2 linked regions of the Amorphoplanes digitatis genome follow. The protein of the gene in region 1 interacts with the protein of each later gene in a pairwise test. Links are inferred from orthologs where the notes say so. Each region holds a gene or a part of one and is shown in the gene's direction. Other genes may lie near its edges.

The links.
Region 2: the proteins of ndk (region 1) and BJ971_RS35145 interact in binary tests that used the Escherichia coli proteins (3 or more experiments, as listed by UniProt). The link is inferred for Amorphoplanes digitatis from one-to-one orthologs.

What each region holds. Positions count from the first base shown.
Region 1 is NZ_JACHNH010000001.1:7,389,822-7,405,003, reverse strand. The notes cover bases 2,267-5,122. They hold ndk (nucleoside-diphosphate kinase), read left to right. Parts: upstream 2,267-3,411; coding sequence 3,412-3,834; downstream 3,835-5,122. Other genes in these bases: BJ971_RS32430 (alkaline phosphatase D family protein), read left to right, coding at 4,364-5,122; BJ971_RS32435 (carboxymuconolactone decarboxylase family protein), read right to left, coding at 3,831-4,271; BJ971_RS32445 (hypothetical protein), read left to right, coding at 3,102-3,395. In the rest of the region: BJ971_RS41780 (VOC family protein), read right to left, coding at 1-52; more of BJ971_RS32430, read left to right, coding at 5,123-5,896; ileS (isoleucine--tRNA ligase), read left to right, coding at 6,118-9,234; BJ971_RS32420 (lysophospholipid acyltransferase family protein), read left to right, coding at 9,384-10,082; BJ971_RS32415 (hypothetical protein), read right to left, coding at 10,116-11,375; BJ971_RS32410 (alpha/beta fold hydrolase), read left to right, coding at 11,612-12,403; BJ971_RS32405 (SpoIIE family protein phosphatase), read left to right, coding at 12,408-14,927; BJ971_RS32400 (STAS domain-containing protein), read left to right, coding at 14,924-15,182. UniProt on the Escherichia coli protein: Major role in the synthesis of nucleoside triphosphates other than ATP. The ATP gamma phosphate is transferred to the NDP beta phosphate via a ping-pong mechanism, using a phosphorylated active-site intermediate.
Region 2 is NZ_JACHNH010000001.1:7,960,699-7,976,024, reverse strand. What follows is about bases 1,496-4,495. They hold BJ971_RS35145 (uracil-DNA glycosylase), read left to right. Parts: upstream 1,496-2,653; coding sequence 2,654-3,337; downstream 3,338-4,495. Other genes in these bases: rimI (ribosomal protein S18-alanine N-acetyltransferase), read left to right, coding at 4,467-4,495; tsaB (tRNA (adenosine(37)-N6)-threonylcarbamoyltransferase complex dimerization subunit type 1 TsaB), read left to right, coding at 3,811-4,467; BJ971_RS35140 (hypothetical protein), read left to right, coding at 3,429-3,800; tsaE (tRNA (adenosine(37)-N6)-threonylcarbamoyltransferase complex ATPase subunit type 1 TsaE), read left to right, coding at 2,175-2,657; BJ971_RS35155 (alpha/beta fold hydrolase), read left to right, coding at 1,496-2,178. Also shown: more of BJ971_RS35155, read left to right, coding at 1,078-1,495; more of rimI, read left to right, coding at 4,496-4,898; tRNA (adenosine(37)-N6)-threonylcarbamoyltransferase complex transferase subunit TsaD, read left to right, coding at 4,891-5,943; BJ971_RS35120 (hypothetical protein), read left to right, coding at 5,953-6,207; BJ971_RS35110 (ROK family protein), read right to left, coding at 6,463-7,653; BJ971_RS35105 (sugar ABC transporter permease), read right to left, coding at 7,685-8,938; BJ971_RS35100 (ATP-binding cassette domain-containing protein), read right to left, coding at 8,935-9,747; BJ971_RS35095 (sugar ABC transporter substrate-binding protein), read right to left, coding at 9,825-10,922; ybaK (Cys-tRNA(Pro) deacylase), read right to left, coding at 11,239-11,721; BJ971_RS35085 (class I SAM-dependent methyltransferase), read right to left, coding at 11,733-12,899; co-chaperone GroES, read left to right, coding at 13,138-13,446; groL (chaperonin GroEL), read left to right, coding at 13,520-15,169; BJ971_RS35070 (hypothetical protein), read left to right, coding at 15,253-15,326. UniProt on the Escherichia coli protein: Excises uracil residues from the DNA which can arise as a result of misincorporation of dUMP residues by DNA polymerase or due to deamination of cytosine.

The sequences.
Region 1 (15,182 bases):
AGAAGCCGAGCATCTCGCGGTAGAACGTGACCGAGCGTTCGAGGTTGGTCACCAGGACCGTGATGCCTACGCCGTGGATCGCGCCGGCCGGGCCCGGGCGGGCGCTCGGGTAGGCGGTGATCAGGTCGTCGGCGCGTTCGTCCGGTTCGAAGCCGCCTTCGAGGTCTGACCACGGGCCGTTGGCGCGCCTTGTCCCGCCTGCGGACCTGGTGGTTGCGGCGGTGCCCGCCGCTGTGCCGGTAGCCGGGCGGTAGATCGGTCCCGCGTCGGAATCCGCTGCGGGTGGCGGGGTCTCTCCGAAGGGCGGCGTCGGGGCCGGTGCCGAGACCGGGCCGGAGGCGGGCCTCGGTACCCAGGCGGTGGAGGAGGACGGGCCGGGCCTTGGCAGCGGTGCCGTGGCTCGGGCGGTCGTAGTCCCTGGAGCGGGGGATGACCCCGTGGCGCGGGTGGTGGCAGTCGCCGGGCCTGGGGGCGGTGCCGTGGGCCGGGAGGTGGCGGATCTCGGGCCAGGAGCCGGGGACGACCCTGTGGCGCGAGTGGTGGCAGTCGCCGGGCCTGGGGGCGGTGCCGTGGGCCGGGAGGTGGCGGATCTCGGGCCAGGAGCTGGGGACGACCCTGTGGCGCGGGTAGTGGCAGCCGCTGGGCCTGGGGGCGGCGCCGTGGCGCGGGCGCTGGCAGACGCCGGGCCTGGGGGTGGTGCCGTAGGCCGGGCGGTGGCGAACCTCGGGCTGGGAGCTGGAGACGACCCCGCGGCCCGGGCGGTGGTGGATGCCGGGCCCGGAGGCGGCGCCTCGGACCGGGCACTGGATGGCGCCGGACCGGGAGGCGGTGCTTCGGCTCGGGCGCTGGAGGGTGTGGGGCCTGGGTGCGGTGCCTCGGACCGGGCACTGGATGGCGCCGGGCTTGGAGGTGGTGCTTCGGCTCGGGCGTTGGAGGGTGTCGGGCCTGGAGGTGGTGCCTCGGCTCGGGCGCTGGAGGGTGTCGGGGCTGAGGGCGGTGCCTCTGCCTCGGGGTGGGCGGGGGCGGGCCTTGGGGAAGGAGCTGGGGACGAGGGTCCGGCTCCGGCTGTTGAGGGCTCGGCGGCGGGACGTGTGGCGCGTAGGTCGCTGAGGGGCGGGGTTGGGGCGGGTTCGGGGTCGGTGTTCGCGCGGGGGGTTGAGGCGGCCTGAGTCGTGGGGGTGGGCGGCGCCGTCGGGTCTCGGCGGGTGGGTGGGACAGGTGCCGGGCGGGCGATTTCGGGCTCGGCGGGGTCCTGGGCGTGGGAGGGCTGGGGGTCCTCGTGCTTCTTGCCTCGCAGGGCGTTGCCGAATGCCGCTATTCCGGCGGCGACGACCGCGGCGGCTGCCGCCGGCAGGCCGGTTGCGCCTCCGGTCGTGGGGTTCGGGCGCTCGCTGTGGTGTGCGTGCTCCTCTGCCGCGGACGCGCCGGTGGTGGCGTCGGCCGGTGGCGGACCCGCTGCCGCGGCAGCGGATGGTGCTGCGGCTGACGGTGCCGCGGCGGCGGATGGTGCTGCGGCTGATGGTGCTGCGGCGGCTGATGGTGGGGCGGCTGATGGTGCTACGGGTTCGGATGCGGTGGCGGGGGCGATCTGGTCGTCGTCGGTGCCGTGGTGGGGGCGCGGGCGCGACCTGGTCTCGGTTGTCGACTCCTGCTCAGCGGCGGTGGGGTCGTCGCTGGAGGCGGGTGCCGGTTCGGTCTGGGGGTTCGGGTCGGGGTCGTTGGTCGGTGGTGTGGTGTTCGCGGATTCTTGGCGTTCGCGGACCTGCCACGGGGGCGGTTCCAGGTCGCCGAGCAGGGCGTCGTCGGCGGATCTTGTCGTGCGGGTGGGGGGAGCGTCGGTTACTGCGGTGCTGGCGGCCGGTGTCTCGGCGCCGGCGGGTGGTGTCTCGGTGTCGAGGATCCGGGCGGCCCGTTCACTCGCGGGTGCGGCGGGCTGGTTCGGCTCGGGCTGGTCTGGGTCGGGCTGGTTCGGGTCGGGCTGGTTCGGGTCGGGCTGGTTCGGGTTGGGCTGGTTCGGGTTGGGCTGGGTGTCGTCGGTGGTGGAGCGGTGGGCGCCTACCGGGGGTGCGATCAGGCCGCTTGCCATCGCCGCGTGGGCCTGTGGCCGGGTCTCGGGGGCTGGTTCCGGGTCGCCGCTGAGGGGGAGGTCGATCTCGGGGTCGTGGGCGGGCGGGGTGGAGGTCTTCGGGGTCTCGTCGAGCGGGAGGTCGATGTCTGGCTCCGGGTCCGCGTGGGCGGAAGCGGGGGCGGGAGCGTGGGCGGTTGTGGAGGGCGCCGCCGGGGGCTCGGGGTCCGGTGCGGGGGGTGCGGGCTGGGCGGTGCGCTGGGTCGGCGCGGGGGGCGGTGCCTGCTCTGCCTCTGGGGGGTGGGGCGCCTCTGGGGAGCCGGTAGCCGCTTGCGGGGTGGTGGCCGCTGCTTCTGTCGGCTCGGTGTGCGTATCGGGATCGAGGGTTGTGGTTGATCTTGGTGTTGTCTCCGCGGGGCGTGGCGGGGCGGCCGTGGCGGTGCGGGCGCGCTGGGGCAGCGGGGCGCGGTAGTCGAAGTCGGGCTCGACCAGGTGGCCCTCGACGATCGGGCCGCCGGGTGCGTCGCGGACGATCACGGGGGAGGGTGCCTCGTCCGGTTCGGCGGCGCGGGGCGGTGGTGGTGGGGGTGCGTCGTCCAGGTCCGGTGATCGTGGGGCCGGCGGGGGCGGCGGGGGCTCGTCGGGGCCGCGGCCCCACTGGCGGTCGCGGGTCGCCCAGGGTGGTGGTGCCGGCTCGCCGCCCAGCAGGTCGTCGTCGGGGAGGTCCTCCTCGTAGTACAGGGGAGGGGCGTTCAGGGTGGCCTCGTGGGATTCCGCTTCGTCCCAGTTGATGCGGACCCGGCGCATGTCGTCGACGTCGACCGTCACCGGCAGGGTGTCGCCGACGTGCGGCCACTTGGTCACCGGCACCCGGGGGTCGCGGACCGTCACCTCGGAGGTGGGCAGGCCCGGGGCCACGATGACGATCTGGAGCTCGGCGCGGCCGTAGATCGACGTGGCCGGCGGGTCCGACACCGCCTTGACCTGCGCGGTTCCGGCCACCCAGGCGCGGGCGCCGCGGCGCACGACGTTGACCATGCCGACGCCGATCGCCAGGGCCAGCATCGCCACCCCCAGGGCGACGATCGCCCAGCTCGACATGCCGAGGCCGAACAGCATCACGAAGACCGCGATGGTGCCGACGACCGCGGCGACGAGTTTGCGCGCGGGCGCGATCGGCCGGCCGTTCTGGTTTGCCACTGTGGACCTCCCGGGTTACCAGTCAGGTTACGTAGCGGTGCCCGCCCGTGAAAGGGCGGTTGCCGCTCGCCCCTCGGGCGGTACCGATAGGCTGACATCCCGGTGTGACAACACCGGCGCGCCGCCATGACCAGGAGGATCCTCCGTTGTCCACCGCTACTTCCGCCGAGCGCACGCTCGTGCTCGTCAAGCCCGATGCGCTGCGCCGCGGCCTCCTCGGTGAGATCCTCGGCCGGTTCGAGCGCAAGGGCCTCACGATCGATGCGCTGGTCGTGCGCACGATGGACGCGGAGCTCGCCGACCGGCACTACGCCGAGCACGTGGACAAGGCGTTCTATCCGCCGCTCAAGGAGTTCATGACCAACGGGCCGCTGGCCGCCCTGGTCCTCTCCGGCGACGAGGTCATCGCCGTCGTGCGCGCCCTGGTCGGCGCCACCGACGGGCGCAAGGCCGCCGCGGGGACGATCCGCGGCGACCTGTCGCTGTCGAACCGGGAGAACCTGGTGCACGCCTCCGATTCACCCGACAGTGCGAAGCGTGAGCTCGCCCTCTGGTTCCCGGAGCTCTAAACCTCCGCGGGCGGCTGGGTGCAGGTGGCGATCGAGAGCCGGTTCCAGACGTTGATCGTGGCGATCGCCACCAGCAGGTTCGCCAGCTCCTCCTCGGTGAACGCCTTGGCCGCCGGCTCCCAGACCTCGTCCGGGACGCCGTGCTCGCCGAGGCGGGTCACCGAGTCGGTCAGGGCGAGGGCCGCCCGTTCCCGCTCGGTGAAGAACGGCGCGTCGTGCCAGGCGGCCACCGCGAAGAGGCGGCGGCTCGACTCGCCCTGCTCGAGCGCCTCGCGGCTGTGCATGTCGGTGCAGAACGAGCAGCCGTTCACGATCGAGGCGCGCAGCTTGATCAGCTTGTAAAGGGTCGGGTCGACGCTGTCCTTGCAGTACTTCTCCATGCCGAGCACCGCGCGGTACGCGCCGGGCGCCACGGTGTTGATGGCCAAGCGGGGCATTTCTCCTCCTGGTATGTAGATGCCCATTCAACGACATGGCTCGGTCACCTCGGTGACGCGCGGGCTTCATGTCGCGCCGAGAGCCTCCGGTCATGACCTCCATCGATCGACGCAGCCTGCTGCGGGCCGGGCTGGCCGGCGGCGTTCTCGGTGCCCTGCCGGCCGGGCCGGTCTTCGCCGGCTGGTCGGCGGACCGGCCGGTGCTGACACACGGCGTGCAGTCCGGCGACGCCACCGCCGACTCCGCGGTCGTCTGGGCCCGCGCGGACCGTCCTGGCCGGATGTTCGTCGAGGTGGGCCGGCGCCCGGACCTGCGCGGCGCCCGCCGCGTGCGCGGGCCGGTGCTGACACCGGACACCGATTTCACCGGCAAGGTGCGCCTGCGCGGCCTGCCGCCGGGGCAGCGGCTGCACTATCGGGTACGGGTGGAGAGCATCGACCGGGCCGGCCTGTTCAGTGAGCCGATCGACGGCTCGCTGACCACCGCGCCGACCCGCAGGCAGGACGTCTCGTTCGTGTGGACCGGCGACGTCGTCGGGCAGGGCTGGGGTATCGACCCCGCGTACGGTGGGCTGAAGCTCTTCGACGCGATGCGCGAGCGCCGGCCCGGCTTCCTGCTGCACAGCGGCGACACCGTGTACGCCGACGGACCGCTGCCGTCCTCGGTGGCGCTGCCCGGCGGCCGGATCTACCGCAACCTGGTGACCGAGGAGAAGTCCAAGGTCGCCGAGACGCTGCGCGAGTACCGCGGGCAGTACGCGTACAACCTGCTCGACGACGCGTACAAGGCGTTCGCCGCGGAGGTGCCGCAGATCAACCAGTGGGACGACCATGAGGTGGTCAACAACTGGTACCCGGGCGAGATCCTCGACGACGCGCGCTACACGGAGAAGCGGGTCGACGTGCTGGCGGCGCGGGCGCACCGGGCGTACCACGAGTGGGTGCCGGTGCCGGGGCGGTCGGGCCCGGTGCACCGCCGGATCTCGTACGGGCCGCTGCTGGACGTGTTCGTGCTGGACATGCGCACGTTCAAGGACGTCAACGACGGCAACACGTACGCCGATCCGCGCCGCGGCCTGCTCGGCGCCGAGCAGCGCGAGTGGCTGATCCGCGGCCTGCGCGCGTCGCGGGCGACGTGGAAGGTGATCGCCAACGATCTGCCGCTGGGTGTCGTGGTGCCGGACGGCCCGGCCGCCCAGGAGGGCGTGGCACAGGGCGATCCGGGCGCGCCGAAAGGCCGGGAGCTGGAGTTCGCCCAGGTCCTGCGCGCGGCGCACCGGGCGGGCGTCACCGGCATCGTCTTCCTGACCGCGGACGTGCACTACACGGCCGCGCACCACTACGACCCGGCGCGGGCCGCGGTGCAGGACTTCACGCCGTTCTGGGAGTTCGTGTCGGGGCCTGCCCACGCGGGCGGATTCGGCCCGAACGCGCTGGATGCGACGTTCGGCCCGAGTGTCGCGTTCGTGCACGCGCCGCCGGTCGCGAACACCTCGCCCGCCGACGGCTACCAGCACTTCGGCGAGGTGCGCATCGACGCCGCCACCGGGGCCTTCCGGGTGGACCTGCGCGACCGTGACGGCGTCTCGCTGTGGAACACGACCCTGCCGGCGCCGCCGCGTTGACGGGCTGCCGGTATCGTTGGGCGTTCAGGCACTGATCCGGCCATCACCGGGGAGTCTCCGGAAGAACGGGCGTTCGCCTCAGTAGAACCGGACGGTCGCGGCCCGTCACAGCCGCAGAACGAGCGGGCGTCGCGCAGGCGACGTCAAGCGAGGTGGTACCGCGGGCTCCGGCTCGTCCTCGCAGACCACGACAGTGAGCTGCGCGAGGAGAGCGACCACCGATGTCCTACCCCAAGCACACCCCCGCGACGGGCGTGCCCGCGAGCCCCGACCTGCCCGCCGTCGAGCGCGCCGTGCTCGACCACTGGACCGCCGACAAGACCTTCGAGGCCAGCGTCGAGGCCCGGCCCGCCGGGCAGGACGGCAGCAACGAGTACGTCTTCTACGACGGCCCGCCGTTCGCCAACGGCCTGCCGCACTACGGCCACCTCTTCACCGGCTACGTCAAGGACCTGGTGCCGCGGTACCAGACGATGCGCGGCAAGCGCGTCGAGCGGCGGTTCGGCTGGGACACCCACGGGCTGCCCGCCGAGGTCGAGGCCGAGAAGCAGCTCGGCATCACCACCAAGGCGCAGATCCTCGAGCTGGGCGTCGACAAGTTCAACGAGGCCTGCCGCACCTCGGTCCTGGCCTACACCAAGGACTGGGAGCGTTACGTCACGCGCCAGGCCCGCTGGGTCGACTTCGGCAACGACTACAAGACCCTCGACACCGACTACATGGAGTCGGTGCTGTGGGCCTTCAAGACCCTGCACGACAAGGGCCTGGTCTACGAGGGCTTCCGGGTGCTCGCGTACTGCTTCCGGTGCGAGACGCCGCTGTCCAACACCGAGACCCGTATGGACGACGTATACCGGGACCGGACCGACCCGGCGCTGACCGTGACTTTCCAGCTGGAGACCGGCGAGAAGATCGCGGTGTGGACGACCACGCCGTGGACGCTGCCGTCGAACCTCGCGCTCGCGGTCGGCCCGGACATCGAGTACGCGATCCTCGAGAAGGACGGCGAGAAGCTGATCCTCGGCGCGGGGCGCGTCCCGGCGTACGCCAAGGAGCTCGAGGGTTTCGAGCAGGTCGGCACCGTGCTCGGCCGGGATCTGGCCGGGCGCCGCTACACGCCGCTGTTCGACTTCCTGGTCGAGCAGGCCGGCCCGAACGCCTTCCAGGTGCTCGCCGCCGACTACGTGACCACCGAGGACGGCACCGGGGTCGTGCACCAGGCGCCCGCGTTCGGCGAGGACGACCAGACCGTCTGCAACGCGGCCGGCATCCCGACGATCGTGACCGTCGACGAGCACACCCGGTTCACCGCGCTCGTGCCCGACTACCAGGGCGTTCAGGTCTTCGACGCCAACAAGGCGATCATCGCGGAGCTCAAGGGCCGCGGCGTCGTGCTGCGCCACGACGGATACACCCACTCGTACCCGCACTGCTGGCGCTGCGACACGCCGCTGGTCTACAAGGCCGTGAGCTCCTGGTTCGTCGCGGTCAGCACGTTCCGGGACCGGATGGTCGAGCTCAACCAGGAGATCACCTGGACGCCGTCGCACATCAAGGATGGCTCGTTCGGCAAGTGGCTGGCGAACGCCCGCGACTGGTCGATCAGCCGCAACCGGTTCTGGGGCTCGCCGATCCCGGTGTGGAAGTCCGACGACCCGAACTACCCGCGGGTCGACGTGTACGGGTCGCTGGCCGACATGGAGCGTGACTTCGGCGTCGCCGTGACCGACCTGCACCGGCCGTACGTCGACGAGCTGACCCGCCCCAACCCGGACGACCCGACCGGGAAGTCGACGATGCGCCGGGTGCCGGAGGTGCTCGACTGCTGGTTCGAGTCCGGGTCGATGCCGTTCGCGCAGGTGCACTACCCGTTCGAGAACAAGGACTGGTTCGAGCACCACTACCCGGGCGACTTCATCGTCGAGTACATCGGGCAGACCCGCGGCTGGTTCTACACCATGCACGTGCTGGCCACGGCGCTGTTCGACCGGCCGGCGTTCCGCAACTGCCTCAGCCACGGCATCCTCCAGGGCGCCGACGGCCGCAAGATGTCCAAGAGCCTGCGCAACTACCCCGACGTGTACGAGGTGTTCGACTCGTACGGCTCGGACGCCATGCGCTGGATGCTGATGTCGTCGCCGGTGCTGCGCGGCGGGGACATGCCGGTGACCGAGACGGCGATCCGCGACTCGGTGCGCCAGGTGCTGCTGCCGCTCTGGAACGTCTGGTACTTCTTCAGCCTGTACGCCAACGCCGCCGGGCACGAGGCGACGCTGCGTACCGACTCGGCGCACCTGCTCGACCGCTACATCCTGGCCAAGACCGACGAGCTCGTCTCGGAAACCACGCGGCAGCTCGACGAGTACGACATCTCGGGTGCGGCCGCGTCGGTGCGCTCGTACCTGGACGCGCTGACCAACTGGTACGTGCGCCGCTCCCGGGACCGCTTCTGGGCCGGCGACGCCGACGCGTTCGACACCCTGGCCACCGTGCTGGAGACCCTCTGCCGGGTGGTGGCGCCGCTCGCGCCGCTGACCGCGGAGGAGATCTGGCGCGGCCTGACCGGTGAGCGCTCGGTGCACCTGACCGACTGGCCCGAGGCCGGCGCGTTCCCCGCCGACCACGACCTGGTCGCGTCCATGGACGCGATCCGCGAGGTGGCCTCCGCGGCGCTCTCCCTGCGCAAGGCCAAGGCCCTGCGGGTACGGCTGCCGCTGGCGAAGCTTACGGTCGCCAGCCCAGACGCCAATGCGTTGAGGCCGTTCGCCGACCTGCTGGCCGACGAGGTCAACGTGAAGGCCGTCGAGCTCAGTGCCGATCTCGCCGCGTACTCGCAGCAGGTGTTGACCGTGGTGCCGCGCGCACTCGGCCCGCGCCTGGGCAAGCAGGTCCAGGTGGTCATCAAGGCCGTCAAGGCCGGCGACTGGGAGCTTGTCGACGGCGCGCCGGTCGTCGCCGGCGTCGCCCTCCAGGAGGGCGAGTACGAGCTCAAGCTCGTCGCCGCCGACGCGGAGAACTCGGCGCCGCTGCCGGCCGGCCGCGGCGTGGTCGTGCTCGACACCGAGGTCACGCCCGAACTGGCCGCCGAGGGGCTGGCCCGCGACGTGATCCGGGTGGTGCAGCAGGCCCGGCGCGACGCCGGGCTGGACGTGTCGGACCGGATCTCGCTGCTCGTCGCCGCCACGCCGGCGGTCTCGGCCGCGGTCGAGACGCACCGTGACTTCGTCGCGGCGGAGACGCTGGCGACCTCGCTGGCCCTCGACCCGGGCGCGACCGGTTTCAGCGGCGAGGCCGGTGACGGCGAGGCCGTCACGGTGTCGGTCACCCGGGCGGGGTGAATCCCACCGCCGGTCGGCTCGGCTTTTGCCTGCTTCGGCGGTAAATGCCGAGCCGGTCGGAGGCTGCCCCGACAGGGGTTTTCCGGTCGGTTTCCGATAACCTCGAACTGCCCCCTCATCAACTTGGAAGTCCCCGCCGGAGGAACACGTTGCCGCTGCTCTACTCGATCGGCAAGATCACTGTCGGTAAAGCGATGACACTCGGCTGGCGGCCGCACGTCGAAGGTCTCGAAAACATCCCCGCGTCCGGCGGCGCCATCTTCGCCGGAAACCACCTGTCCGTCGCCGATGAGCTGTTCCTCGGCGCGGTCGTGCCCCGGCACATCGCGTTCTGGGCCAAGGCCGAGTACTTCCGCGGCGGCGGCGTCGGCGGCAACGTCACCAAGTTCGTGCTGGAGGGCCTCGGCGCAATCAAGGTCGAGCGCGGCGGCGGCCGCGCGGCGCTGGCGGCGTTCGACGGGGCGATCCCGGTGCTCAAGGCCGGCGACATGGTCGCCGTCTACCCCGAGGGCACCCGCTCGCCGGACGGCCGGCTGTACCGCGGGCGCACCGGCGTGGCCCGGCTCGCCGTCGCGGCCGGCGTGCCGATCATCCCGGTCGGCATGATCGGCACGGAGAAGGTGCAGCCGATCGGCCAGCGCATCCCCCGGCCCGTCAAGGGCAAGGTCACGATCAAGTTCGGCGCGCCGATCCCGACGGACGGCCGCAGCGACGACCGGACCGCGCTGCGCACGCTGACCGACGAGGTCATGGCCGAGATCCAGAAGCTCACCGGCCAGGAGTACGTGCCCCGCTACGCACCGCCGCGCGGCACGACGCCGGAGAAGCCCGAGACGCCCGAGGCGTAGCCGACGGAGGGTGACCCCTACCAGGGGTCACCCCTATCGGCGGACGAGCACCGAGCTGCGGACCAGGCCGGTGAGCTCCGCGCTCTCCGCCACCGAACGCCTGGTGAACATCACGGTGCCGAGGCTGCCGTGGTCGGCCCAGGCGCAGACGACGACCGCGCTGCCGCCCTTGCGCCCGACGCCGCAGCGCTCGTGCAGGCCGGTTTCGCCCAGGTCGTACGGCTCGATGTCCTTGATCCGGTATCCGTCGGCCAGGTGCGCGATCTCGGCCTCGACGTCCTCCTGCGGCGTGAGCCGCAGCCCCGTCGTGCCGAAGACGGTCACCTTCTTGCCCTTGCCGTCCGCGTAGATACCGGCGAAGACGTCGCCCTGCACCAGGCTGGTGCCGCGCAGCTCCTCGGTGAGCCGCTCGACGGCCCGCCGGCTCGCGCCGTCCTCCCGCAGGTCCAGGTCGGCTATCGACGCCGGCAGGTCCGCCGTGACCGGGTATTGGCTGGCCGCCGGCCAGGCGAGATAGCCGGGCACGCCACAGCAGCAGACCAGGCTGACCAGGGTGAACAGGAAGAGCCGGCGCGGCCAGCGGCGCTTGCGGCGCGCCGGTGGCAGTGGCCGCCGCCCCGGCGGAGCCGCCGGCGGGCGGCCCTGCGTGGGGCGCTGCCACGGCGGCGGCGCCGGGGGCGGGGCCGGGCGCGACTGCGGCGGCGCCGCCGGCGGCCGGGGCTGAATCGGGAGCCGGTTGACCGCGGTGGCCGGCGCCTTCCTGGCGCGGTTGCGGCCCCAGCGGCGCTTCGTGGGCGCGGCGGGCGCGATCGCGGGCGGCATCCCTCCGGCGGTCGGCGCGATCGCGGGCGGCCCTCCCAAGGCCGGCGCGCTCGCCGGCGGCATCGGGGGTCGGGCGGGTGCGGGCGGAACCGGCGGGTCGGTGCGGGTCGGCGGCAGGGGCGGTCCGATGCGGGTGGGCGGCATCGCGCCCACGATCCGGGTGGGCGGCATGGCCTCCGGGAACGGCAGCTCGGCCTGCCAGGGTGTGTCCTGGTCGGCCCACGGATCCACCGCGGGCGTCACCGAGGGGTCATCGCGGCCGGCCCAGGGGTCGGCGGGCGGCGACGGTCGGTCCTCCCCGCGGCGGCGCGACCACCAGGGCCGCCGCGGCACGTGCGGCGGGACGACCGCGGAGCCGCTCCACCGGGCCGCGGTGACGCCGTCGGCCGGGGTCGGGTCGTCCGGGGCGTCCGCACCGCCGGCGGGTCCGGGCGCCGGTGCGGCTGGATTCTCCGGCTGCTGGTCGGCCATCCGTCGATCTCCTCCCACCGCTGGTACCGGGCCGTCGCATCGGTCGCCATCCGGGCGCCTTCCGCCAGGTTAGAGCCGGGCCGCCACCTCGCCGATGTTGATCGAATCACCCGATCGACGGGCGTGACGTTCTCCGCCCGTACCGGAATCGATGAAGATCCTTCGCAAACGACGGACATGGGGGGCGATGTGGGAGACGGCCCGGAGTCGTATGGTGACCCGGTGGTGAGCATGAGATGAAAACGACTCAGCGAAACGCGGTCACCGTGACCGGCCGGGCGAACGGCCGGCCGATGGTGTTCGCGCACGGCTTCGGGTGCGACCAGAACATGTGGCGCTACGTCACCCCGGCGTTCCAGGACACCCACCGCATCGTTCTCTTCGACCATGTCGGCGCGGGCCACTCCGACCTGACGGCCTACGACGACGAGCGTTACTCCACTCTCGACGGGTACGCGAGCGACGTTCTACAGATCCTGCACGAGCACGAGCTGCACGACGTCGTCTTCGTCGGCCACTCGGTCAGCGCGATGATCGGCGTGCTCGCCGCGATCCGCGAGCCGGAGCGCTTCGCCAAGCTGGTCCTCGTCGGACCGTCGCCGTGCTACATCGACGACGGCGACTACGTCGGCGGCTTCGGCAAGAGCGACATCGAGGAGATGCTCGAGTCGCTCGACAGCAACTATCTCGGCTGGTCGAGCGCGATCGCGCCGGTCATCATGGGCAACGCAGACCGACCCGAGCTCGGCGCCGAGCTGACCAACAGCTTCTGCGCCACCGATCCGGAGATCGCCAAGAAGTTCGCCCACGTGACCTTCATGTCCGACAACCGGGCGGACCTCGCGAGCCTGCGCACCCCGGCCCTGATCCTCCAGTGCACCGACGACGTCATCGCGCCGGGTGTCGTGGGTGCCTATGTGCACGAGCACCTGGCGGGGAGCACACTGGTGGTCATGAATGCGACCGGCCACTGCCCGAATCTCAGCGCTCCGGCGGAGACGGTCGCCGCCATCAGGGCCTACCTGTAACCCGATGACGGACAGCGGCGACGGCGGGCCGGACGTGACGCAGGACGTGGAGGTGCCCTGGGAGGAAGACCCGGGTGACCTCTACGACCATGCGCCGTGCGGCTACCTGACGAGCCTGCCCGACGGCACGATCGTCAAGGTCAACGAGACGTTCCTGGCCTGGACCGGCTACGACCGTCACTCGCTGATCGGCCGGCGGCGGTTCCGCGACCTGCTCAGCCCCGGCGACAAGATCTATTACGAGACCCACTACGCGCCGCTGCTGAGCATGCAGAACGACGTGCACGAGGTGGCCTTCGACCTGATCTGCGCCGACGGCCGCCGGCTGCCCATCCTGGCCAACTCCATCCTGGGCCGGGACCCCGCCGGCCTGCCGCGGGTCATCAAGACCACGATCTTCAACGCCACCGAGCGCCGCGGGTACGAGAAGGAGCTGCTCGCCGCGCGGCGCGCCGCCGAGGCCTCCGAGCGGCGGGTCCGGGTGCTACAGGAGATCGTGGCCGACCTTGCGGCGGCGCCGACCGAGTCCGATGTCGCCGACACCGTGGTGCGGGTACCGGTGCCGGCCTTCGGCGCGAGCACGGCGACGGTCTGGCTCTGCGATGCCGACCGGGACCAGCTGACCGCGATCGCATGCACCGACTCCGGGGGCCTGGCCCGCGACGACATCCCGCGCGGCTCGTCGCGGGCCGTCGCCGAGGTGGCCCGGCGCGGCGACCTGCACGTGATCGGCTCGATCGAGGAGGCCGAGGAGCACTTCCCGGACCTGGCCACGGCGATGCTGCGGGACCGCCACGGCACCGTGGTGCTGCTGCCGCTGACCGCCGCCGCCGCTGCCGCCTCCGCCGAGGAGCCCGCCGGCGTGGAGGTGCTCGGCGTGCTCTGCTTCGACTTCGCCGAGCAGCGCGAGCTCTCCGACAGTGAGCTGCGGGTGGTCCGGCTGCTCGGGCAGCAGGCCGGGCAGGCGCTCGACCGGGCCCGGCTCTACGACGACCTCCGCCGGCGCGAGATCCGGTCCACGTTCCTGGCGGAGACGACCCGGGCGCTGGAGGTGGTGCCCCGGCTCATGCCCCGGGCACGCCGGCTGATCGAACGCATGGTGCCGGAGATGGCCGAGTGGGCGTCGGTGCGGCTACAGGTCGGTCCCGCCGGGATGCTCGCCGACGCCGGCCGCCCGGAGCCCGATCCGGAGCGGCTTGCCGAGCGGATCGCCGAGGTGTTCGAGAGCGGACAGGCCCAGCTCACCGATGAGAAGGGCCCGGACCCCGGCTGCGCGGTGCTGCCGCTGGTGGCGAACGGCAAGGTGTTCGGCACCCTCGCGCTGCGGATGGCGCCGGGCCGGCGTACGGCCGTCGCCGAGGCGGTCTTCTTGGCCGGTCTGGCCGACCGGGCCGGGCTGGCGCTGGAGAACGCCCGCCTCTACGAGCAGGAGCGGGCCATCGCCCGGACCCTGCAACGCAGCCTGCTCGCCAACGACCTGCCCTCGGACCCGCGGTTCGCGATCGAGTCCCACTACCAGGCCGCCGCGCACGACCTCGAGGTCGGCGGCGACTGGTTCGACGCCTTCCAGATCAACGCGGACAAGCTTGCCGTCGTGGTCGGCGACGTGGTCGGGCGGGGCATCGACGCGGCCACCACGATGGGCCAGCTGCGCAGCGCCATCCGGGCGCTCGCCTCCGCCAAGGCCGGGCCGGCGCGCCTGCTCGAGCGCCTCGACCGGTTCGTCGAGCGGGTCGAGTCCGCCCGGATGGCGACGGTGGCTTACGCGGAGGTCGACCTGTCGACGAACGAGATGACCTACGCCTGCGCGGGGCACATGCCGCCGCTGCTCGTCGAGCCGGGCTCCGCGCCGCGCTACCTGCTCGACGCCCGGTCCGGGGCGCTGGGATCGCGCGCCGGGCGCGGCGCGCGGCTGGAGCACCGGATCCGCCTCGCCGCCGGCAGCCGGCTGCTGCTCTACACCGACGGCCTCATCGAGCGCCGCAACCGGGGCATCGACGCCGGGTTCGAGGTGCTCGCCCGGGCGTACGCGGGCCGCCGCGGCTCGCCGCTGCCCGGGCTGGCCGCGGGCCTGGCGGACTTCCTCGTCGGCCGGGAGCACTCCGACGACGTCTGCCTGCTCTGCCTCTCGATCGGCGTCGAGGAGCGGCTGGAACGCTCGATCGGCGCGGACCCGCTACAGATCGCGCTGCTGCGCAAGGACCTGCGCGGCTGGCTGGTCGCGAACGGCGTCGACGACGAGAGCACCCAGGCGGTGCTGCTGGCCTGCTCGGAGGCGGTGGCCAACGCGATCGAGCACGGCTACCGCGACGACCCGTTCGGGGTGGTCGAGGTGGTCGCCGCGGTGACGCCCGAGGCCGTCGAGGTGCGCGTCCGGGACCAGGGCCAGTGGCAGGCGACGAACGGCGACGGCGCCCGCGGCCGTGGGCTCCAGCTGATCCGTCAGGTGATGGATCAGGCGTCGTTCGATCACGACGAGGGCACCACGGTGACGATGCGGCGTACCCGCCTGGAGGCGCGATGACGACCGACCGGTGGGTGACCTTCGCCAAGCTGGGCACGGTCGACCTGGTCCGGCTGGCCGGCGAGATCGACCTGGCCAACGCGCCGGAGATCGGCCGCGAGATCGTCCGGCAGACCGGGCACGCCGGCGCGGTGCTCATCGATCTGACCGCGGTCTCGTTCCTGGACAGCGCGGGTGTGCGGCTGCTCGACGCGCTGGTCGGCGACCTGGACGATCAGGGCACCCCGATCCGGTTCGTGGTGGGTACGACCGGCC
Region 2 (15,326 bases), 570 kb from region 1 along the record:
CTGGCTGCTCGCACCGGGCCTGCCCCTGCACGAGGGCGTCACGGCCGACGTCGACCTCAACGCGGCGAGCCTGGACCAGCTCGGCGAGTTGGTCACGGCCGCCCGCCGGGCCGGGCGCCCGGCCCGGGTGCACCTCAAGATCGACACCGGCCTGGCGCGCGGCGGCGCCACCCCGGCCGAGTGGCCCGCGCTGCTCGAGGCGGCGGCCAAGGCGCAGGCCGGCGGCGAGGTCGAGGTGGTCGGCATCTGGAGCCACTTCGTGTACGCGGACGCGCCCGGCCACGAGACCGTCGATCACCAGCTGGCGGTCTTCGCGGAGGGGCTGGCGACCGCCGAACAGTTCGGCATCGAGCCGCGCTACCGGCACATCGCGAACTCGGCGGCGACCCTGACCCGCCCGGACGCGCACTACGACCTGGTGCGCCCGGGCATCGCCGTCTACGGCCTGTCGCCGCTGCCCGCCGGCCACGAGACCGGGCTGCGCCCGGCGATGACGGCCCGGGCCCGGGTGACCCACACCAAGCGCGTCCCGGCCGGCCAGGGTGTCTCGTATGGGCACGCCTACTACACGGCGCGCGAGACGACGCTGGCGCTGGTGCCGCTGGGCTATGCCGACGGCGTGCCCCGGCACGCCTCCAACGTGGGCCCGGTGTGGCTGGGCGGGCGCACGCGGACGATCGCGGGCCGGGTCTGCATGGACCAGATCGTCCTCGACTGCGGCGACGACCCGGTCGCACCCGGAGATGTGGCGACGCTGTTCGGACCGGGCGACGACGGCATGCCGACGGCCACCGACTGGGCCGACGCGGTCGGCACCATCAACTACGAGATCGTGACGCGCTTCGGCGGCTCCCGCGTCTCCCGCGTCTACGACGGCACAGCCGGAGTCCCCACCCCAGATCCCGCGGGCCCAGATCCCGCGGTCCCCGGTCCTGCGGTTTCGGGTCCTGCGGTTTCGGGCTCTGTGGTTCCGGGTTCTACGGATCAAGATTTCACGGCCTCGGGGGCCGTGGATCAGGGTGCTGTGGTTCGGGATCCCGGGGCTCCGGGTGCCGTGGCCTCGGCTGAGGAGGTTGCATGAGTCCGGCGAGGATGCCCGCACGGTCCGGTCCGCGGCGGCGGAGGCGGGCCAAACAGGTCGGGATCGTCGGCGCGGCCGTCGGTGTCGCCGCGGCCGGCCTGGCGACGGCCTTCGCCGTCGAGCGTGCGCTGGTCCGTAAGTCGCTCAACGCTCCCGGTGATCCCCATGCCGACGTGGAGTTCGGCGATCAGCCGTTCGACTCCGAGCTGACCGTGACCGCGGCCGACGGCACCGATCTGCGCGTCGAGATCGTCGAGCCAACGACGCCGACCGGCAAGCCCACCATCGTCTTCGTGCACGGGTTCGCCCTGGACATGGGCACGTTCTTCTTCCAGCGGCAGGTGCTCGCCGAGCAGGGCGACCATCGCCTCGTCTTCTACGACCAGCCGGGGCATGGGCGGTCCAGCCGGCTCAAGTCCGGCGACTACGACATCGCCGCGCTGGGCAAGTCGCTGGCGGCCGTGCTCGACGCGACCGTCCCGGATGGACACATCATTCTGGTCGGGCATTCGATGGGCGGCATGACGATCATGGCGTTCGCCGAGCAGTTCCCGGAATGGTTCGGCGAGCGGGTGACGGGCGTTGTGCTGATGTCCACCTCCGCCGGGCTGATCGACAAGTCCAAGCTCGGGCTGACCACGCTTGTCGCGCGGGTCAGCGCGCCGTTCTTCCCGCTGTGGGGCGGGGCGGCCCGGCTCGGCGGCGGCACCATCGACCGGGCCCGGGTGGTCTCCTCCGACCTGGCCTGGCTGCTGACCCGCCGGTACGGCTTCGGCGACGCCCGGCCGAGCCCGTCGTTGGTCACCTTCGTGGAGCAGATGAACTCCAAGACGCCGGTGGAGACCCTCGCCAAGTACCTCCAGACGCTCTACACGCACAACCGCTTCCCGGCGCTGTCCACGCTCAGCGGGGTGCCCGTGCTGGTGCTGGTCGGCACGAAGGACTACCTGACCCCGGTGACCCACTCGGAGGAGATCCTGCGATACCTGCCGCAGGCAGAGCTGGTGAAGTTCGACAACAGTGGGCACGTCGTCATGCTCGAGAAGGCCGACGAGGTCAACGCCGCGCTGCTCCCGTTCCTGAAGAAGATCTCTTGACCGCCACCGGATTCCGGCTGGCCACAGTGGACGACACGCAGGCGTTCGGCCGGCGACTCGCCGCCGTGCTGCGGCCCGGCGACCTGGTGCTGCTGACCGGGCCGCTGGGCGCCGGGAAGACCGCGCTGGTGCAGGGGATCGGCGCGGGGCTGGGCGTGCTCGGTGCCATCACCTCGCCGACGTTCGTCATCGCGCGGGTGCACCGGCCCGACCCGGCGCTGGGTGGGGCGCTGCCGTTGGTGCACGCTGACGCGTACCGGTTGGGCGATGCCGCCGATCCGCGCGCCGAGATCGACGACCTCGACCTGGACGCCTCCGCGGAGCACTCGGTGACGGTGGTCGAGTGGGGCACGGGCCTGGTCGAGCAGCTCAACGACGAATACCTGGCCGTCCGGATCGACCGGCTCGACGACGACACCCGGGTCATCGACCTCGTTCCCCATGGCGGCGACTGGGCCGCCCGACTGGAGAAGATGTGAACCTGCCTGACCTGCTCCCGGACGCCTGGCGCGCGGAGCTGACGCCGCTGCTCGACGCGGACGCCACCGCGTCGCTGAGCGCGTTCGTGGACGAGCAGTACCGCACGCACACCGTGTATCCGCCGATCGAGGATCTGTTCGCCGCCTATCGGCTGTGCTCGCCCGAGCAGACCCGGGTGCTGATCCTCGGGCAGGATCCGTACCACGGGCCGGGGCAGGCGCACGGGCTCAGCTTCAGCGTCCGCGAGGGGGTGCGGATCCCGCCGTCGCTGCGCAACGTCTTCAAGGAGCTTGCCGAGGACGTCGGCGTGCCGCCGGCGACCAGCGGCGACCTGACCGGCTGGGCCCGGCAGGGTGTCCTGCTGCTCAACGCGGTCCTGACGGTCCGGGCGGCCGCCGCGGCGTCGCACGCCAACAAGGGCTGGGAGGCGTTCACCGACGCGACGATCCGGGCGCTGAACGCCCGCGACGAGCGCGTGGTGTTCCTGCTCTGGGGTGGCTACGCACGTAAGAAGGCGGCCCTGGTCACGAACCCGGCGCACGTCGTCCTGGAGGCCGGCCACCCGAGCCCGCTGAACCCGAAGGGCTTCCGCGGCTCCCGCCCGTTCAGCTCGGCCAACAAGGCGCTGGCAGACGCGGGCCGCCCCCTCGTGGCCTGGGATCCCCGCCCGGACGCGTAACCACACCGACCCCGAACCGGCGAGCCGGCACCGAGGCTCCCCGACGGCCCGCCGCTGACGAAGGCAGCCAGGGCCGGGTGCTGCGGGCCGGGTGCTGCGGGCCGGGTGCTGCGGGCCGGGTGCTGCGGGCCGGGTGCTGCGGGCCGGGTGCTGCGGGCCGGGTGCTGCGGGCCGGGTGCTGCGGGCCGGGTGCTGCGGGCCGGGTGCTGCGGGCCGGGTGCTGCGGGCCGGGTGCTGCGGGCCGGGTGCTGCGGGCCGGGTGCTGCGGGCCGGGTGCTGCGGGCCGGGTGCTGCGGGCCGGGTGCTGCGGGCCGGGTGCTGCGGGCCGGGTGCTGCGGGCCGGGTGCTGCGGGCCGGGTGCTGCGGGCCGGGTGCTGCGGGCCGGGTGCTGCGGGCCGGGTGCTGCGGGCCGGGTGCTGCGGGGTTCGTGCCCGGCGCGGGCGGGTGGGTTTCCGGCGGCTAGGGTGCTTTACGTGCTTGTACTAGCGCTGGACACCTCCACGCCCGCGGTGACCGCCGCCCTCGCAGAGGTCACCGACACCGGCGTGAAAGGGCTGGCCGAGCGCCGTAGCGTCGATCCCCGTGCGCACGGTGAGCGGCTTGCGCCCCAGGTGCGGCTGATCCTCGACGATGCCGGGGTGCGGACTCGGGAACTGGCCGCGATCGTCGCCGGTGTCGGGCCGGGGCCGTTCACCGGGCTGCGGGTCGGGCTCGCCACCGCCGCGGCCATGGGGCAGGCGCTCGGCATTCCCACGTACGGGGTCTGTTCGCTCGATGGGCTCGGCCGGGCCGCCGGGCCGGGGCGTGTGCTGGTCGCCACCGATGCCCGGCGGCGTGAGGTCTACTACGCCACCTACGTCGACGGGGTGCGTGTCACCGATCCGGGCGTCGACAAGCCTGCCGACGTGCGGGTCGAGGTCGATCGGGCCGTCGGCGAGGGTGCGCTGAAGTACGCCGAGATCTTCGGGGTGCCTATCGACGACCGGGTTCTCTTCCCGCCGGGTGAGGCCCTGATCGCACTCGCCGCCGAGCGGGTCCGGCGGCGGGCGCCGGGTGAGTCGCTCACGCCGCTCTACCTGCGGCGGCCGGACGCCGTCGAGCCGGCCGGGCGTAAGCCGGTGCTGCACTGATGCGCATCACGCGGTTCCGGTGGTGGCACATCGCCGAGGTGCTTCCGATCGAGGAGGATCTCTTCGGGTCCGAGAAGTGGTCCGCCGCGATGTTCTGGAACGAGCTCGCCCAGCGCAACTTCTACCTCGTCGCCGAAGACGAGGGCGGCAAGGTGGCCGGGTATGCCGGTCTCTCCGTGGTGGATCAGGACGAGTCCTGGGTGCAGAACATCGCCGTGTCCCGCGATGCCCAGCGGCGGGGGACCGGGCGGCAACTGCTCGAGGCGCTGCTCGCCGAGGCCGGCGGGCGCAAGGTGCTGCTCGAGGTCGCCGTCGACAACGCACCGGCCCAGCGGCTCTACGCCGGCTACGACTTCGAGCCCGTCGGGATCCGGCGCGGCTACTACCAGCCCAGCAACACCGACGCCCTGGTGATGATGAGAAGTGCCTGACGAACCCCTGGTCCTCGGGATCGAGACCTCCTGCGACGAGACCGGTGTCGGCATCGTTCGCGGGCACACCCTGCTCGCCGACGCGCTCGCGTCCAGTGTCGAGCAACATGCGCGGTTCGGCGGGGTCGTGCCCGAGGTCGCCAGCCGCGCACACCTCGAGGCGATCGTGCCGACCATGCAGCGGGCCCTCGACGACGCGGGGGTGACCCTCGCCGACATCGACGCGATCGCCGTGACGGCCGGGCCCGGCCTCGCGGGTGCGCTGCTCGTCGGGGTCGCCGCCGCCAAGGGGTACGCGCTCGCCGCCGACAAGCCGATCTACGGCGTCAACCATCTGGCGGCGCACGTCGCCGTCGACACGCTGGAGCACGGGCCGCTGCCGGAGCCGGCCGTCGCGATGCTCGTGTCGGGCGGTCATTCGTCGTTGCTGCTGGTCGACGATCTCACCGCGGGGGTGACGCCGCTGGGCGCGACGATCGACGACGCGGCCGGTGAGGCGTTCGACAAGGTCGCCCGGCTGCTCGGGCTGGGTTTCCCGGGTGGGCCGGTGATCGACAGGATCGCGCGTGATGGCGACGCGGCCGCCATCGCGTTCCCGCGTGGACTGACGGCGCCGAAGGATCAGCTCAAGCACCGGTTCGATTTCTCGTTCTCGGGGCTGAAGACCGCGGTCGCGCGGTGGGTCGAGGCCCGCGAGCGCGCCGGCGAGCCCGTGCCGGTCGCCGACGTTGCCGCCAGTTTCCAGGCCGCCGTCTGCGACGTGCTCACCGCAAAGGCCCTGGACGCGTGCCGGGAGAACGGCGTCGAGACCCTGGTCATCGGTGGTGGTGTCGCCGCCAACTCGCGGCTGCGGCTGCTCGCCGAGGAGCGGGCGGCGAAGCTGGGCATCCGGGTACGGGTGCCGCGGCCGGGCCTCTGCACCGACAACGGTGCGATGGTGGCCGCGCTCGGCTCGCATCTGGTGGCCGCCGGGGTCGCGCCCAGCCGGCTCGACCTGCCGGCCGATTCCGCAATGCCATTGACCTCGGTCACTGTTGCGGGGTAGGAAGCCTGCATGATCGCACGAATGTGGGAGGTACGGGCGCTGGGCAGCGGCTTCGACGAGCTGCTGGCCTGGGTCTGCGACGAGGCGTTGCCGCAGGTGGAGGTGCTGCCTTCGCATGTGTCGAGCGAGGTCTACTCGTCGACCGACCACCGCATCGTCGTCATCTCGAAGTGGCGCAACACCCCGGCCGACCTGCCGGCGCCGCCGGAGCGGTTGACGGCCCGCGCCCCGCACGTGTGGGATTTCACACCCGTCGACAGGTAGCGCGCACGCTCAGCGTAGCGCCAGCCCCACACCGAGCAGCACCTGCTTCTCCTGTGGGTCTCCTCGGGCAGGTCGCGGACCACGGCGGCGAGCTCGTCGAGGGTGCGGGCGTCGCTGGCCACGCCGACCCGCTTGGCGAACTCGTCAAGGGTCAGCCGGCCGGCGCCGGTGTGGCGCTCGGTCCTGATCGGAGGCCCGCATGCTCACGCGGGCAATGTAGACCGCGCCCGCCCACCGGGCGAGGGCGGCGAACGCTCAGAGGAGCGGGTCCGCCAGCAGCCGTTCGAAGGCCAGCTCCGCGGCGCCGATCAGGGCCGCGTCCGTGCCCAGCTCGGGGGTGCGGAGCCGGACGTGTTCGCGGCAGGCCGGCAGCGCGACCTCGTTGAGGCGGCTGCGGATCTGGGCGGCCGCGACCAGGTACACGTCCCGCAGCGTGCCGCCGAAGATCACGGCTTCCGGGTTGAAGATGTTGATCAGGTTGCCGACGCCCAGGCCGATCCAGTCGCCCACCTGGCGTACCGCCTGCTGTGCGGCCCGGTCGCCGCGCATCGCCGCGTCGACCACCCCGAGCACCGCGTCCCGGCCGCTCTCGTTGGCGCGGCCCGCGAGTTCCAGCAGGGCGTACTCGCCGATCTCGGTCTCCCAGCAGCCCCGGGAGCCGCAGCTGCAGGGCTTGCCCGACGGGTTGATCACCATGTGGCCGACCTCGCCGCCGTAGCCGCCGTGGCCGGTCACCCGGCGGCCGCCGGCGATGATGCCGCCGCCGACGCCAACGTCGCCGTACAGGTAGATGACGTTGTCGTGGCCGGCCGCCGCGCCGCGGCTGTGTTCGACCATGGCCGAGACGTCGGCGATGTTGCCGACGGTCAGCGGGCCGACGTCGGCGCCCTCGAAGCCGCGCAGTTCCGAGCTGAGGGCCTCGCCGACCGGCTCCTCCACCCAGCCGATCGTCGGCGCCAGGCGGACCATGCCGTCGTCGCGGCGGACCATGCCCGCCACGGCCAGGCCGCCGCCCACGTAGCGGGCGCCCTCCGGAACGTCCCTGCGCATCTCGTGGATGAACTCGGCGAGCGGCTGGACCGCGTCGGCGACCTGCATGCCGCGCGGCCGGTCCGTCTCGCGGCGGTCCAGGATCTTGCCGCCCAGGCCGACCCGGGCGGCGCGCAGCCGGTCCACCTCGATCGCCAGCGCGTACGCGTACACCTGGTACGACTCGGGCCGGACGACAAGTGACGGTCGCCCGGCCCTCAGGGTCTCCTCGGGCGGCCGCTCGGTGACCAGGCCGGCGGCGGCCAGTTCGGTGGTCAGCGTCCCGATCGTGCTGCGGTTCAGCCCGAGCTTCGTGGTGAGCTCAGCTCGGGATGTAGCACCGTGAACATGTACATATCTCAGCAGCGTGCCCAGGTTGTGCCTGCGAACCTCCTCGTGGCTGGGGCCGGCTCGCATCAGTGAGCCGCCCCCGTGCCCGCGGGCCGGTTCATCGGTTACCGGTGGCTGCCGCTCTGCGGCGTGACAGGGCGTCGACGCTTGCGGCCAGCAGCAGGATGAGGCCGGTCACGATGAATTTGACGCCGGAGCTGTAGCCCATCAGGCCCATGCCGTTGTCGATGACCGCGATGACGGCGCCGCCGATGACGGCGTCCATGACGCGGCCTTTGCCGCCGAAGAGGCTGGTGCCGCCGATGACGGCGGCGCCGACGGCGTAGAGCAGGACGTTGCTGCCGCCGGAGTTCGGGTCGACGGAGTTGGCGCGGCTGGCCGCGATGATGCCGCCGACCGCCGCCATGGACGAGCCGATGACGAAGACCGAGATGCGGATCCGGTCGACGGGGATACCGGCACGGCGCGCGGCTTCCTTGTTGCCGCCTACCGCGTACACGTGTCGGCCGTAGGTGGTCCGGCCCAGGATGAAGGTCCAGACGATCAGGAAGACCGCGATGATCGGGGCGACGATGGGTACGCCCTTGACCGAGCCGCTGATCAGCGGGTTGATGCTGCGTTCCTGGGTGAGGACCGCGACCGCGGAGAACAACAGGATGGCGAGGCCGCCGATGCGGGCCAGCACGACGCCGATGGGGTCGGTGACCAGGCCGCGGGTGGCGCGGCTGCGGACCTGGGCGAATTCGACCAGGGCGTAGCCGGCGACGGCGGCGATGGCGAGGATCCAGCTGACCGCCACGGTCATGTTCTTGTTGGCCAGGGCCAGCACGAACGGGTCGCGGATGGAGATGTTCTTACCGCCGCTGAGCAGGACCAGCAGGATGCCTTGGAAGGCGAGGAACGCGGCGAGGGTGACCACGAACGACGGGATACCGACCTTGGAGACCAGGAAGCCGAGGATGAAGCCGATGACCAGACCGGTGATCAGGGCGGCGGGGATGGCGGTGTACCACTGCCAGCCGTGATCGGTCAGCAGGATCGCCATCACCGCGCCGCAGACGCCGCTGGCGTAGCCGGCGGAGAGGTCGATTTCGCCCAGCAGCAGGACGAAGACCAGGCCCATCGCGATCAGGGTGACCGCGGCGCCCTGGGAGAACAGGTTGGCGAAGTTGAGGGCGCTGAAGAAGGTGGGGCGGGCGATGCCGAAGATCAGGCAGAGCACGATCAGGCCGAGGATGGCGGGCAGGCTGCCGATGTCGCCGCCGCGTACCCGGCCCCAGTAGTCGTGCAGGTGGCTAGCGAGGGTCGGCTTGACCACCTGGACGCCGGCGCTCGTTGTGGTCGTGGTCATTGGTCGGCTCCCGGAGGCGTGATGTCGATGAAGCCGGACGCCGCCGGCTTTTCGGGCGGCAGGCCGAGGTTGCCGCTGCGCCCGGAGGTGATCAGTTCGACGATCTGGGAGTGGGTGACGTCGCTGGTCTTCACCTGGGCGGCGGCCCGGCCGAGGTAGAGGGCCGCGACACGGTCCGAGACCGCGAAGACGTCGTTCATGTTGTGCGAGATCAGTACGACGCCCAGGCCGTTGTCGGCGAGCCGGCGCACGAGCTCGAGCACCTGCGCGGTCTGCGCGACGCCGAGGGCGGCGGTGGGCTCGTCGAGGATGACGACGCGGCTGTTCCAGAGCACGGCCTTGGCGATGGCGACGGTCTGTCGTTGGCCGCCGGAGAGGCTGGCGACGAGCTGCCGGAGTGATTTCACGGTACGCACGGAGAGGCCGGCCAGGGTGTCGCCGGCCATCTGTTCCATGGTCGGCTCGTCGAGCACGATGCCGCGTACTTTCTCGCGGCCGAGGAACATGTTCTGGACGATGTCGAGGTTGTCGCAGAGTGCGAGGTCCTGGTAGACGACTTCGATGCCCAGCGCGGACGCGTCCCGGGGGCTGTGGATGGCGACCTGGTTGCCGTCGAAGATCACCGTGCCCGCGTCGATGGTGTAGATGCCGCTGATGCATTTGACCAGCGTCGACTTGCCGGCACCGTTGTCACCGACGAGTGCGGTGACCTCGCCCGGATAGACGCTGAGGCCGACGTCGTGCAGGACCTGTACGGGACCGAAGCTCTTGTCGATCCCGCGCAACTCCAGAAGAGGTGTCGCGGCCACAGGTGTTTCTCCTTCACTCGATGCGGCGCCGCCCACCCCCGTCGGGCATGGGCGGCGCCGTCGGTCACGAGATGGGGTCAGCTGATGCCATTGTCCGCGCAGAGCTTGGCGAAGTCTCCGGCACAGAGCTGATCCTTGGTGACGAAGCCGTCGGCCACAACATCCTTGACGCTGTCTTTGAAGATCGGGTCCGGGGTCAGCAGGACCGCGGGGATCTCCTTCTTCGTCTCCGGGTCCGTGACGGTCTGCCCGGTGTCCTTCCTCGTGCCCTTGGCCAGGCCGATGGCGAGCTCGGCGGCCGCGTCGGCCTCCTGCTTGATGGCCTTGTAGACCGTCATGCACTGGTCGCCCACGAGGATGTTCTGCAGACCCTGAACGGTCGCGTCCTGGCCGGTGACCGGGACCTTGCCGTTGAGCTTCTGCTTCTTGAGCACCGAGATGACCGCGTTGCCCAGGCCGTCGTTGGCCGCGAGCACGCCCTTGATCTTCGGGTTCTCGGTCAGCATCTGCTCGAAGATGGTGCCGCCCTGAGCGTTGTCCCAGTCCGGAACGGACTGGTCCGGGCCCTTGACGAACTCACCCGACTCGAACTTGGGATTCAGGACCGAGTCGTAGCCCTCCTTGAACAGGGTGGCGTTGTTGTCGGTCGGCGAGCCGTTGAGCCGGGCCACGACGGGCTTGACGGCCTTCATCTCGGTCAGGCACTTGACCAGGCCCTCGCCCTGGAGCTTCCCGACCGCCACGTTGTCGAAGCTGACGTAGTAGTCCGCGTTGCCGCCGAGCGTGAGCCGGTCGTAGTCGATGGTCGCGATGCCGGCCGCCCGGGCCTTGTCGAGGACCGCCTTGCCGGTTCCGGAGTCCAGGTTGACGATCATCAGCACCTTGACGCCGCTGGAGATCATGCCCTCCGCGATCGTCTGGAACTGGCTCTTGTCGCCCTGCGCGTTCTGGATGTCGACCGGTACGCCGGCCGCGTCGAACGCCGCCTTCAGGTACTTGGGGTCGTCGGTGCTCCACCGCTGCGAGCTGGCAGTGTCCGGCAGGATGACGCCCACCTTGCCGACGGACGAGCCGCCGTCTGTGCCTGAGTCGCCACCGCTGTCGTCACCGCATGCAGCCATGCTGCTGGTGGCCAGCAGGCCGACCGCGGCGAGGGCGAACATTCCCTTACGCATTCCTAGAGTCCTTTCGGATAATCCGGACCTTGCTTCGGATTCTGGTGTGCGCTGCCGGGAACGTCACTCACCCGACCCGCTGCGGAATCGGACACTCTTGTTGTATCGGGGCAACGTATTCCCGGTGCTGAACGTGGCACGACGGGCCTGATTGCAAGGTCCCGCAGCCCGCGTGAAACGGCAGCGCGGCGACGGTGGGTCACCGCGCGGCCCGTGAGTCACTTCACAACGTGACGCTAGGTCACTCCACGGCTCTGGATTGCCGGATCTTGATAACGGTGTCGTAACGGAAGGGTGTTGTGAGAGGTCTGGAGCTCTATGTCCGAATTTTGGCTATTTTTGCGTCCGCGAGCCGGATGAGGTCGGCCGGGTCGAGAGACACCTGTAGGCCGCGGCGCCCGGCCGAGACGTACATCCGGTCCAGGGTGGCGGCCGAGTCGTCGACGACCGTCGGCAGCCGCCGGCGCTGCCCCAGCGGGCTGATCCCGCCGCGGACGTAGCCGCTGCTGCGCTCGGCCGCGGCGCGATCCGCGAGCGCGGCGCGCTTGCCGCCGGCGGCGCTCGCCAGCGCCTTGAGGTCCAGCTCGCCGGTCACCGGTACCACCGCGACGACGAGCCCGCCGTCGACCTCGGCGATCAGCGTCTTGAAGACCGCCGCCGGCGTGACCCCGATGGCCGCGGCGACCAGAGCGCCATAGTCGTGTGCGTCGGCCGCGACGTCGTACGGGTGCAGCTCGTGCGCCACCCGCCGCGCCGTGAGCAGGACGGTGGCCGGGGTACCGGCAGCCTTCTTCGCCACGAGCAGGAAGGCTAGCGGCAGAGCAGGGCCGTCGGCGCGCCCGCCACCCGGGTCAGCACGAGCGACGCCGGTGCGTTGCCGCGCAGCCGCAGGTCCCGGCGCAGCTGCTCGGGCTCGAGCGCGGAGCCGCGCTTGCGGATCTCCAGCCGCCCGACGCCGCGCTCGCGCAGCAGCGTCCGCAGCCGCTTCAGGGAGAACGGCAGCACGTCGGTGATCTCGAGCCGCCGGCCGAACGGGGTGTCCACGGCGGTGTCGGTGTAGACGTAGGCGATCTCTGGGTCGGCGATCCGGCCGCCGATCGTCGCGGCGAACTCGGCGACGAGGTGCGAGCGGACCACGGCCGGATCCGGGTCGTACAGGAAGGCGCCGACCGGGCCGACCGGCGCCGCCGCGGTGCCCGAGCCGGTGAGCTCGGCGCCCGACGGCAATAGGATCGCCCGCCGAGCGAACTCCGCCAGCGGACCGCACCAGAACGCGGCCTCGACCAGATCGCCGCCGACGCTTACCCACTCGCCCTCGGCGCCCGGCGGTAGGAGCGCGTGATCGATGCCGGGGGCGAGCTTGAGCACCGTGCGTGGCACCCGGCCGGGCAGTGCGGCGATGAAGTCCCACGGCGGCGACCACGAGCGCGGGTCCATCACCCGGCCGCGGCCCGCCCGCCGGCGCGCCGGGTCGGCGAAGACCGCGTCGAACCGCTCCACCGGAACGCTCGTCGCGTCCGCGCACTCCACGGTCACCAGGTGGGCCAGGCCGGCGGCCTCGGCGTTCGCGGCGGCGAGCGCGGCCGTGAGCGGGTCGGCGTCGACGGCGTACACCCGGATGCCCGCTCGGGCCGCCGCCAGCGCGTCCGAGCCGAGGCCGCAGCCGAGGTCGGCCAGGGTCTCGACGCCGGCCGCGCGCAGCCGGCCGGCGCGCCGGTCGGCCACCGCCGCGCGGGTCGCCTGTTCGAGCCCGGCCCGGGTGAACAGCATGGTCTGGGCGGCCGTGCCGAACTTGGCCTCCGCGCGTATCCGCAGGTCGGTCTGGGTGAGTGCGGCGGCGGCCAGGCCGGGGGAGAGTCCGCGGGTGCGCAGCGCCGTCGCGGCGGCGAGCGGGTCCGCGCCGGTGACCTCGGCGGCGGCCGTCAGGGCGGCGGCTCCCTCGGGGGTACGCAGGGCGGCGAGCAGTTCGAGGTCCACGGAAAGTCATTCTGCTGGAAGCTGACGCGTTGGCACTCTGGTTGACGGAGTGCTAGTTCCGGCATAATCTCCGATTAGCACTCTCAACCTGAGGGTGCCAGCGTGCTCCCCGACCGGGGACGTGCGCCTGCGCCAGGCGGACCGGCACCCGCGACGACGGCCCCGCCCGGTGGCATGAGGCATCAGCCCGGCCTGTCCATTGGCCGGCGACAACACCTGTACCCAGGAGGGTATGCCCGTGACTACCGCGACAAAGGTTGCGATCAAGCCGCTCGAGGACCGCATCGTGGTCCAGGCGAACGAGGCCGAGACCACGACGGCGTCGGGCATCGTGATCCCCGACACCGCCAAGGAGAAGCCGCAGGAGGGCACCGTCCTCGCCGTTGGCCCCGGCCGGATCGACGACAAGGGCAACCGCGTTCCGATCGACGTCAAGGTCGGCGACACCGTCCTGTACTCGAAGTACGGCGGCACCGAGGTCAAGTACGCCGGCGAGGAGTACCTGGTGCTCTCCGCCCGCGACGTCCTCGCGGTCATCGAGAAGTAGACCTGATCTGACAGTGCTGAGCGCCCTGGCCCGGCTTCCGGTCCAGGGCGCCGGTGCGTTGAAGGGACCATAAATGGCGAAGATTCTTAGTTTCTCCGACGACGCCCGGCACCTGTTGGAGCACGGCGTCAACACGCTCGCCGACACGGTCAAGGTCACTCTCGGCCCGCGCGGTCGCAACGTCGTCCTCGACAAGAAGTTCGGCGCGCCGACGATCACCAACGACGGTGTCACCATCGCCAAGGAGATCGAGCTCTCCGACCCGTACCAGAACCTCGGTGCGCAGCTGGTCAAGGAGGTGGCGACGAAGACCAACGACGTCGCCGGCGACGGGACCACCACGGCGACCGTGCTCGCACAGGCGCTGGTCCGCGAGGGCCTGCGCAACGTGACCGCGGGCGCCAACCCGATCGCGCTCAAGCGCGGCATGGACCTGGCCGCCGAGGCCGTCTCCAAGGCGCTGCTGGAGAAGGCGGTCGAGGTCGACGACAAGAAGTCGATCGCGAACGTCGCCACCATCTCGGCGCAGGACGCCACCATCGGCGAGCTCATCGCCGAGGCGATGGAGCGGGTCGGCCGCGACGGCGTCATCACCGTCGAGGAGGGGTCCGTCCTGGACACCGGCCTCGAGGTGACCGAGGGTCTGCAGTTCGACAAGGGCTTCATCTCGCCGAACTTCGTGACCGACGCCGAGTCGCAGGAGGCCGTCCTGGAGGACGCCTACCTGCTGATCACCACGCAGAAGATCTCCAGCGTCGAGGAGCTGCTGCCGCTGCTGGAGAAGGTTCTCTCCGGCGGCAAGCCGCTGCTCATCGTCGCCGAGGACGTCGAGGGCCAGGCGCTGTCGACCCTGGTCGTCAACGCGCTGCGGAAGACCTTCAAGATTGTGGCCGTGAAGGCACCCGGCTTCGGTGACCGGCGCAAGGCGATGCTGCAGGACCTTGCGATCGCGACCGGTGGCGAGCTCATCGCCCCCGAGCTCGGCTACAAGATCGACCAGGTCACCCTCGACATGCTGGGCACCGCCCGGCGGGTCGTGGTGGACAAGGAGAGCACGACCATCGTCGACGGTGGCGGCCGCAAGGCCGAGATCGAGGACCGGGTCGCGCAGATCCGCAAGGAGATCGAGGCCTCGGACTCCGACTGGGACCGCGAGAAGCTCTCGGAGCGGCTGGCCAAGCTCTCCGGCGGCATCGCGGTGATCAAGGTCGGCGCCGCGACCGAGGTCGAGATGAAGGAGCGCAAGCACCGCATCGAGGACGCCATCGCGGCGACCAAGGCCGCGGTCGAGGAGGGCACCGTCCCGGGTGGCGGCGCCGCCCTGGCGCAGGTCGCCTCGGTGCTCGACGGCAACCTCGGCCTCACCGGCGAGGAGGCGGTCGGCGTGCAGATCGTCCGCAAGGCGCTTGTCGAGCCGCTGCGCTGGATCGCGCAGAACGCGGGCCACGACGGCTACGTGGTGGCGGGCAAGTCGGCCGAGCTGGGCTGGGGCCACGGCCTCAACGCGGCCACCGACGAGTACGTCGACCTGGTCGCGGCCGGCATCATCGACCCGGTCAAGGTGACCCGCAGTGCGGTCTCCAACGCCGTCTCGATCGCCGCGCTGCTGCTCACCACGGAGAGCCTCGTGGTGGAGAAGCCGGCCGATTCGGAGCCCGCCGCGGGCGGTGGCCACGGCCACAGCCACGGTGGCCACGGCCACCAGCACGGCCCGGGTTTCTGAGTCGAAAGAGTAAAAAGGGCGCGTCGCATTCCGCGGCGCGCCCTTTCTCGTGTGTGATGCGGGATTCGGGGAAAGAGGCGCGGATGATCGTCGTGGTTGAGGGTCCGACCGCGGCCGGCAAGACGTCGTGGTGCCGACGTTACGTGGGTCGTTACGT